DNA from 3 places in the Clostridium sp. CS1-1 genome. Region 1 is predicted to be linked to each of the others. Evidence: riboswitches for the same ligand, from Rfam matches in the RefSeq annotation. Region 1 holds a riboswitch; each other region holds the start of a gene.
What was found. Region 1 has a riboswitch for S-adenosylmethionine ahead of AC0N0V_RS04245 (hypothetical protein). Riboswitches for the same ligand answer to the same signal wherever they lie in the genome.
Positions count from the first base shown of each region.

Region 2: linked by a shared signal. The riboswitch ahead of AC0N0V_RS09630 (Na+/H+ antiporter NhaC family protein) and the one ahead of AC0N0V_RS04245 (hypothetical protein) in region 1 are both predicted to bind S-adenosylmethionine.
Region 3: linked by a shared signal. The riboswitch ahead of AC0N0V_RS02015 (O-acetylhomoserine aminocarboxypropyltransferase/cysteine synthase family protein) and the one ahead of AC0N0V_RS04245 (hypothetical protein) in region 1 are both predicted to bind S-adenosylmethionine.

Region 1 is NZ_CM148680.1:953,914-957,168, reverse strand. It holds gene AC0N0V_RS04260 (hypothetical protein) at 1-119, opposite strand, end outside; partial or broken gene AC0N0V_RS04255 (GTP-binding protein) at 109-432, opposite strand; gene AC0N0V_RS04250 (ABC transporter permease) at 715-1,041, opposite strand; gene AC0N0V_RS04245 (hypothetical protein) at 1,025-2,047, opposite strand; SAM riboswitch class I at 2,371-2,482, opposite strand; gene pdxR (MocR-like pyridoxine biosynthesis transcription factor PdxR) at 2,645-3,255, opposite strand, start outside.
Region 2 is NZ_CM148680.1:2,057,230-2,060,484, forward strand. It holds gene AC0N0V_RS09620 (substrate-binding domain-containing protein) at 1-138, shown strand, start outside; gene deoC (deoxyribose-phosphate aldolase) at 231-884, shown strand; SAM riboswitch class I at 1,082-1,190, shown strand; gene AC0N0V_RS09630 (Na+/H+ antiporter NhaC family protein) at 1,389-2,717, shown strand.
Region 3 is NZ_CM148680.1:463,038-466,292, forward strand. It holds gene AC0N0V_RS02015 (O-acetylhomoserine aminocarboxypropyltransferase/cysteine synthase family protein) at 79-1,356, opposite strand; SAM riboswitch class I at 1,503-1,605, opposite strand; SAM riboswitch class I at 1,963-2,076, shown strand; gene metF (methylenetetrahydrofolate reductase [NAD(P)H]) at 2,563-3,255, shown strand, end outside.

The sequences.
Region 1 (3,255 bases):
TCACGTACTTTAATTGTCACCCAATCACGAAGAACTAAAATGTCAATATTATCTGGATAATGATAGCTCTCACCTTTAACTGGAATCTCATCGCCTACTGTATAAGAAAGAAAGTTCATTTTCTAATTCTCTAATTTGTTCTTCAATCTTCAGGAATCTTTCCTGATCATATCCGATTAAATCCATCTTATTAACAGCAAATATAAGATGTTTTATACCTATTAAAGAACAGATTCTTGCGTGTATTCTTGTTTGAACAAGTACTCCTTGCTTTGCATCTACTAGTATGATAGCAAGATTTGCAAAGGATGCACCAACTGCCATATTTCTAGTATATTCTTCACGGCCTGGTGTATCAGCTACGATAAAGCCTCGTCTATCTGTTGTAAGATAATGATATGCTACATCAATTGTAATCCTCTGCTCACACTCTCTCCTTTGTGAACTTTAGTGTTATATAGCTTCTGCTTCCAATTTATCAAGATGTGATAATTCACTCATTATTTATTCCTCCCGCTATATCTATGTACTTTAAAACTATAGAATTCTGATTTGAAGAGTAACTTTACATAGAGGGATATATTAGTAATTATGAAGTATATTTAAATACTTTTTTATGAGTCTTAGCTTTTTCTTCTATCTGAGCTTTAGACGAATTAAAAGTATTTATAGTGCAGAAGAATTACTAGTATATCCCGGCGGATAAGTTACACTTTAAGCTTTTCCTAATCCATTCATAGAAGAAGCTATCATTTCCCCGGCAATTAGCCCTCTCCAAGCAAAAGCCCATCCTTGTTTTACTCCACCTACAATAACTGGAATAGCTGCTGGAAAAATTACCTCTTTATATAATGTATAGCCTTTAGCTCCCGTCATCTCGGCTACTCTTATATAATTAGGATTTAAATTTTTAATGCCACTTTCTATTGACATAGATACAGCAAACACTGAACCTATTATTAAATCTATATTTCTAAGTATTTCAAATTCCTTATTAGCTCCCTTGTATCTTTTACTTACACCCTCAATTCTTAGAGTCACCCCGTCCCCCTCCTAAACCTTTATGATGAATATAAACTGAATAATATCCTAATTGCTTTTGTGCAAATAACATATTTTTATATTGCTTGTTAACTTCAAGAGTTTGATTTACTTCTTCCGCTGTTTGTATAGGATCTTGCTCAATTCGTATATCTTCTTCATCTACTCTGAAATCTAAGTTTACCTCTGCTTTAACCTTTGCAACCTGTGAGTTAAATAACTCAAGGAATTTTTCTTCTCCTAATCTATGCACAATATATCTAATTCTAGCTTGATGTCTATTTGTTCTGTCTCCTTCTTGCTCAAAGACTTCTTTCATAGCCTGTGCATAATATAAAATATCTTTATCCTCTATGAAATCTGCAAGTTTTAAGGACATTCTAGGTCTTCCACCGAAACCTCCTCCTCCATAAACTTCAAAGCCTTCTACACCATTATTTATCTTAGCTATAAAACCTAAATCAGCCATAGTAGCATTTCCAGTATCCTCCGGAGTATTTGAGAAAGCTATCTTATATTTTCTTGGAAGCTGAAGAGCAGCAGGGTTTTTCATTAGGTGATTTATAACCGCTTTTACATAAGGAGTTACATCAAAAACTTCATCTATTGCTACTCCAGAAAGCGGTGAACATCCCACGTTTCTCACTGTGTCTCCACAAGCTCCTTTTGTAGTTATATCAACCTTTATAACATCTTTCATGATGTTATATATACTGCTCATTGGTAATGCTTGAAACTGAATATCCTGTCTAGTGGTGAAATGTATTTTTTTATGTCCATGTTTTTTGGACGCTTCACTTATAGCATGGAGCTGATTTAGCTCTATAACTCCACCTGTAGCTCTTAACCTTACCATATACGTGCCTTTAACTCTTTGTTTATAAACACCCATCGCAACAATACGTTTTCTGTATTCAGCAACGTCTAGTTCATCCCTATCACATAATTCAGCATTTACTTTAAATTCCTCAATACTTTTTAAAATTTCTTCTGTTATTTTGATCATCTTTATTCACCTTTCTTTAAATAATTACTTGTTTTACTAATTCTTAGTTATACAGTGATAAAGTAAAATGGTTGCTTAAATACATATTATCAAACTGCAAAACTTATTAGGTTATCCTTGAAACTGAATTTTCAATAAATTATAATTGCAATAACACTCATACGTTATAACTTTCTACTTTCATCTGTATTAACTAAGTTTTATTTTGCTGGAAATACCAAGACTTGAAAAAACATAAAATAAAAGGCTATTTTTCTTCAACATAAGAAAAACAGCCTTTTGTTTTAAGTTAGAATTATATCTAATCTTAAAATAAACTATCTTTCTTATCTACCAGGATATAATATCCTGTAGGAATTGACACCGATACATTTAAATAAAAATGCCGGTTGTCGGGTTTCATAGGGCCAGTCCCTCCACCACTCTGGATAAGAATACGAATATAACATATTGTGCATAATTATTCATTTTTCATATCATACTACACTTGAATTCCAGATTTGTCAACCATTTTTATTATCGAAAATCCTCGCCTCTATAGTAATAGTATTAAACTATTAATTTAATAACACCTGAATTAAGTTACAGATATTGATTTTAACGAAATTTCTCTATAGCACTTCCTATTATTTCAAACCCTCTTTCTATCTCCTCTATACTCACTCTTGAAAATCCAAGCCTTAAAGTATCAGATCCTTCACCATTTGTATAAAAAATATCTCCTGGAGTAAAGATAACTCCCTCTTCACAGCATTTGTCTAAAAGTTCTCTTGAACTTACTCCCTTTAATTTTATAAATATATGGAGTCCCCCTTCACCCATTATCTCTTTGCAAGGAATATATTTCTTAGCACATTCTAAAGCAAATTCATACTTTTCTCTATAGACTTTTCTTGCTTTTTTAATATACTTTTCAAAACTTCCACTTTGAAGATAATCGAAGAAGATTGCCTGATCCAAAGATGAAGTATGTATATTTCTACTTCTTTTTATGCTTTCTAAATATCCTATAAGCTTTTTATCCGCTAAAATCCATCCAACTCTTATACCTGGAAATAATATCTTAGAAAAACTACCTATGTATATTACACTATTTCCATTTCCACTAAGAGCTGCTATAGGAGAAACATGAGTACCAGAATATCTTAACTCTTCATTAAAGCCATCCTCAACTATAGGTATGTTGTGCTCTTTTAATATTCTATAAA
Region 2 (3,255 bases), 1.1 Mb from region 1:
CCACCTTTCTTCCTTGGTAAAACAGCTGTAGAAACAGCTTTAAAAGCTGTTAAAGGTGAAAAAGTTGAAAAGAAAGTAATATTAAGCTCAACATTGGTAACAAAGGAAAATGTTGAAACAGTTAAGACAAAAGAATAAAATTTAAGACAAAAGAATAAAATTTAAGGTCACAGTTACAATTAAACTGTGGCCTTAAGAATTGGTTATGAATTTGAAGGGAGATAAACAAAATGGAAATACAAAGATATATAGATCATACAATACTTAAACCAGAAGCAACAGAACAGCAGGTGATAAGGCTATGTGAAGAGGCTAGAAAATATAATTTTGCATCTGTTTGTGTGAATCCTTATTATACATCTTTAGTAAGAAAAGAACTTGAAGGAACAGATGTAAAAACTTGTGTCGTAATTGGGTTTCCTTTAGGAGCTAATACTAAAGAGGTTAAGGCCTTTGAGACAGAAAATGCCATTCAAAATGGAGCTCAAGAGGTTGATATGGTAATAAATGTTGGTGCCTTGAAGGATAAAATGTATGATGTTGTCGAAGAGGATATAAGATATGTTGTGGAACAAGCGAAAGGAAAGGCATTAGTCAAGGTTATTATTGAGACTTGTTTATTAACTGAAGAAGAAAAGGTAAAAGCTTGTGAACTGTCAGTTAAGGCTGGTGCAGATTTTGTAAAGACTTCCACAGGATTTAGCTCTGGTGGAGCAAAAGTAGAGGACGTGGTCTTAATGAGAAAAACTGTAGGAGCTGATGTTGGAGTAAAAGCTTCTGGGGGAATTAGAGATTTTGAGGCTACAAGAGCCATGATAGAAGCTGGTGCTAATAGAATTGGGGCAAGTGCAGGAATAAAAATTGTTGAGGAGTCTTCAAAGTAATAGGATATTACTGAGAATATAGTACTGGGTTACGTTAGTATGCCGATTATTACTATATTCTTTTTATTTGTATTGGTTAGTTATTATTCAAAAAGGACAATTGTGAAATATGAAATATTTGAATTGATATCTTTCAAATAGTGGTTGACTTTATTCTGTTAAATTGATATAATACAACAGTAAAATTAAATAGTAACTTCTTATCAAGAGTGGTGGAGGGACTGGCCCTATGATACCCGGCAACCCAAAAGTACGATGTGCTTTTAAAGGTGCTAAATCCAGCAGGTTTTACCTGGCAGATGAGGAAAGGTGTATTAACTTCTTGATTTATCTGCAAGAAGTTTTTTTATTGTCTAAAATTATGATACAAAGAACTAAAGATTACACCATTTATGAGTTTTAACATCAAAATTTAAATTGAAGGTTGTCTTAAAACAGTATAAATCAATAGCAATTTAAATAAGTTAGAACTTAACATCAATTGAAAAAGAGGAGGAGTTTATAATGAGTCAAAACAAAACAGGAAACCCATGGGCATTATTGCCATTTTTAATTTTTGTGGCTGTGTACATAATTACTGGAATTGTAACTAATGATTTTTATGCTTTGCCAGTTACGGTACCATTCTTAATAGCAGCTTTAGTAGCATTAGCCATGAATAGGAAGGAAAGTTTTAATAATAAATTAGAAAGATTTTGCTTGGGAGCTGCGGACACAAATATTATTTTAATGTGCATAATATTTATATTAGCTGGTTCCTTTGCTCAGGTAGCAAAGGATATGGGGGCTGTTGATTCTACTGTTAACCTTGGGTTAAGCATTTTGCCGAGTAATATTTTGATTGCAGGTGTGTTTATTATCGGATGTTTCATTTCAACTTCAATAGGGACTTCAATGGGAACAATTGCGGCTATAGCGCCTATGGCGGTAGGACTAGCTACTAAAACCGGTGTTCCAGTAGAACTTGCGTTAGCAGCGGTAGTAGGTGGAGCGATGTTTGGAGATAATCTTTCGATGATTTCAGATACAACAATAGCTGCTACTAAAACTCAAGGTTGTGAATTGAAAGATAAGTTTAAAGTTAATTTCAAAATTGTTCTTCCAGCAGCTGTAATAACCGCAATTATCCTTGCTGTCATTACAAGTGGAAAGGAAATTGCTTTAGTTGGTAATTATAGCTATTCGTTAATTAAAGTACTTCCTTATGTATTTGTCTTAATAGGTGCTTTAATTGGAGGGAATGTAATTCTGGTACTGATATTTGGTACTTTGTTTTCAGGGGTAGTGGGAATGGCAACAGGTGCCTTTAATTTAATAGGCTTTGCTCAATCGGCTGGAAAAGGAATTACAGGTATGTCTGATTTAGTTATCATGTCACTTTTGATAAGCGGAATGGTAGAGTTAGTTAAATATAACGGCGGAATTGATTTTATTATTAATTTTATAACAAAACGAATTAAGAGCAAAAAAGGTGCTGAATTTGGAATTGCTGCGCTTATAAGTGTAGTAGATGCATGTACAGCCAATAACACTGTAGCAATAGTTATGGTTGGTCCATTAGCAAAGGATATTGCAGATAAATTTGGAGTAGATCCAAGAAAGTCGGCTAGTCTATTAGATACTTTCTCCTGTTTTATTCAGGGAATTATACCTTACGGAGCTCAGATACTTGTAGCTGCTGGTGTAGCTAAAATATCTCCTATTTTAGTGATGAAGTATTTGTTCTATCCTTATTTAATGGGAGCTTGCGCTTTAATAGCAATTCTAACTGGATTACCTAAATTGAGACCGATAAATGTTAAGAATAATGAAGATAATAAAAAAACTGCTTAATGCTTGTAGTGTGAGTAAAGTGAAATAAAACTAGACTATAATGTCAGATAAGTTTTGAAGTATGAGCCAAGTAAACTCATACCTCAAAAGCTTATTAGCTTTTAATTTACGGATTTTTTAAGTCATAAAGATAAGAATATATGTTATGGTCAAATATAATCTATATTATATAATTTTTAAGTTAAGTTTAAGTATGAGTTTAAATGTTTGGTGCATTCATATATAAAAAATTATATTATATTTATGATTTAAATTGGCCTTAAGAACAGGAGATTTTATGATCAATGTAGAATAAATAAAGTAGGTCAAAAATTTGCACTTGTCATAAAGTGGAACTTGAGCCAAGTGGTAATATTAAGTCAGGTAATCATCGGATAAGATTTAAGTAGTTTTCAGGTAAATGGTAATCCACATCTGAAGAAAAAATCATTTCATATTTACAGCCATGAAATGATTTTATAACTCATAAAAAAGGTTTAGTTTTTATTGACTAAACCTTTTTTATTTACATACCTATAGGTAGATTATAATGTTTTAA
Region 3 (3,255 bases), 490 kb from region 1:
TTACTTTCATTTTAGGAGTAAACAATGCTAATTGCCAATTGCCTAATACACAGTATTAACTTATTAAAGTATTGAGGGCTAAATTTGATCTAATGCAGCAGAAAGATCCTCAATTAAATCATTAGCATCTTCGATACCAATAGAAATTCTTATAAGTTCAGGTCTAACTCCTGCCTGAATTAGTTGTTCTTCATTAAGCTGGGAGTGAGTTGTAGAGGCTGGATGAATTATTAATGATTTAGCATCTCCAACGTTAGCAAGGTGTGAAAATATTTCTACCCCTTCTATTATCTTTTTACCAGCATCAACTCCACCTTTTACTCCGAAGGTGAATATAGAACCAGCTCCTAGAGGAAGGTATTTTTTTGATAAATTGAAGTACTTATTTCCTTCTAGCTCTGGATAGCTAACCCATTCAATCTTAGGATGATTGTTTAAGAACTCTACAATTTTTCTAGTGTTATCAACATGTTTTTGTACTCTAAGTGATAGGGTTTCAAGGCCTAATATTAGTAAGAAGGAGTTAAATGGTGATATACAAGCGCCTAAGTCTCTTAAAAGGGATACTCTTAGTTTAGTGATGTAAGCAGCAGCACCAACAGCTTCTACAAATTTAAGGCCGTGATAGCTTTCATCAGGTTCTACAAGTCCAGGGAATTTTCCATTATCCCAGTTGAATTTTCCTGAGTCTACAACTATGCCGCCTATAGATGTACCGTGTCCTCCAATAAACTTTGTAAGAGAATGAACTACTATATCTGCACCAAATTCAATTGGTCTGCAAAGATAAGGTGATGCAAAAGTGTTATCTACTATTAGAGGAATTCCATGCTTATGTGCAATATCTGCAACGGCTTGGATATCAACAAGGTTTATCCCTGGATTTCCTATGGTTTCTATATATACTGCCTTTGTCTTTTCAGTTATAGCAGCCTCAAAGTTTTCAGGTTCATCTGGGTCTACAAGATTAACTTTAATTCCAAAGTTTTTAAAAGTGTGGGAAAATAAAGTATATGTTCCTCCATAAAGTGTAGCAGCAGCCACTATTTCATCTCCAGCACCTGCAATGTTTGTTATTGCATAAGTAATTGCGGCCATTCCTGACGCAGTAGCCACGGCACCAACTCCACCCTCAAGCTGAGAAACTCTTTCTTCTAATACAGCTGTGGTCGGGTTCGTTAACCTTGTATAGATATTTCCAACTTCTGAAAGACCAAATAAGTTAGCAGCATGTTCCACGCTATCAAAAACATAAGATGATGTTTGATAAATTGGAACCGCTCTTGATTTGCTGCTTGCATCTGGTGTATGTCCTCCATGTGCTTGAATAGTGTCAAATCTTAATTTTCTTGTCATAATAAATTCCTCCTTAAATAATTAAAGTTTAATATTTGAACGGAACTTCTATGTTGAGAATTCGATATAAGTTATTAGATTCTAATATTTGGTAAAATAAAAAACTTCTCGTGCAAATGAGACACAAGAAGTTTTAATCTTCATGCTTCTCATCTTTCAGGTTTTCACCTGCTGGAATTAGCACCGTTGAATATATATTCAGGTTGCCGGGCATCGTAGGGCCAGTCCCTCCGCCTCTCTGGATAAGAAGTTCCGTATTCGATTGAGATTATGATACCAAATATTAGAATATGATGTCAATACCCTAAAAAAAGTTTTTGAAATTATATTGAAATCAACTTGCATAGAAGTGCGGATAATTCTAAAGTTTCAGTCATAAAAGTTTTTTATACTACTTTCAGGCTAAGAATACCATGAGGAATAATATGGACTAGTGATTAATATAATTATTTTATATGTTCGACTATAAAAAAGTTCAAGGATTCTCTAATTACTTGAATTATAGTTATTTTAAGCGGTTTAAAAAATTTAATAAGCTAAGTAATTATATATTGACAAGCTTTTTAAAAAGTATTATGATTACATAAAATGTAATTGAATATAGTTTTCTTATCAAGAGTGGTGGAGGGACTGGCCCTATGAAACCCGACAACCGGCATTTTATTTTGAATGTATCGGTGTCAATTCCTGCAGAATAATGGTTATTCTGACAGATAAGAAGAACGGCCTAAGAATATTTGAGAGAATTTCTAGAGCTGCTTTTCTTATGGAAAAGCAGCTCTTTTAAATTATAGATAAAACAACACAAAGATAGACGTACACTCCGGGATATATTAGCGATTCTTCTGCACCATAAATACTTTTTAATTCGTCTAAAGCTTGGCTACAAGGAAAAGCCAAGAACTTCGATAAACTCGCTGTCGCTCAGACATATCGAAGTTCTAAGCTTTTCCTTGTAACCTCGCTAAGACTCACAAAAAAGTATTTAAATGTGCTTCAGAATCACTAATATATCCCTCTGTATAGGTCAAACTTCTAATTTGTATATCTATATAGATATCGCAATTCAAACTTTGACTTATGAATGTGCTAGAACCGAGTAAATTGAGGGAATTGTTTATGTTCATAAGTCTAGATTTGAAGTTGTTCATCTATATGAAGAGATTGAGAAAAAATGTATATTTATTGTATGATCGGAGGTAGTAAATGTTTATAAAAGATATATTGTCGAATAAGAAATTAACCTTATCATTTGAAATATTCCCACCTAAAAAGGATAAATCGTTAGATGGTATGTATAGAACTATTGAGGAGCTAAAAGAACTAAATCCAGATTTCATAAGTGTAACTTATGGAGCTGGGGGAAGTAGTAAGGATAGGACAATTAAGTTAGTTTCAGATATAAAAAATAAATTTGATATAGAATCAGTAGTCCACTTGACCTGTGTAACTTCTACGAGAGAGGAGATTAAAAGCATTTTAGGAGAACTTAAAAATAATAATATCAACAATGTTCTCGCTCTAAGAGGAGATATACCAAAAAAATTTATAGCAAAAGATAATTTAGATTATAAGAATTCTAAAGATTTAATCTGTGAATTGAAAGAAAGGAGAGATTTCTGTATATCTGCAGCGGTTTATCCAGAAGGACATTTAGAGTACAAAGACATAGATGGTGAAATAAAGCATCTTAAAGAAAAGGTGGACTGTGGAGCGGAAGTCTTAATTACTCAGCTTTTCTTTGATAATAATAAATTTTACGAATTCAAAGAAAAGCTATATAAGTATAATATTAATGTTCCTATTATTGTAGGTATCATGCCAGCTGTGGATAAAGCTTTAATAGACCGAATAGCATTGCTTTCGGGTGCAAATATACCTGATAAGATAAAGAGAATT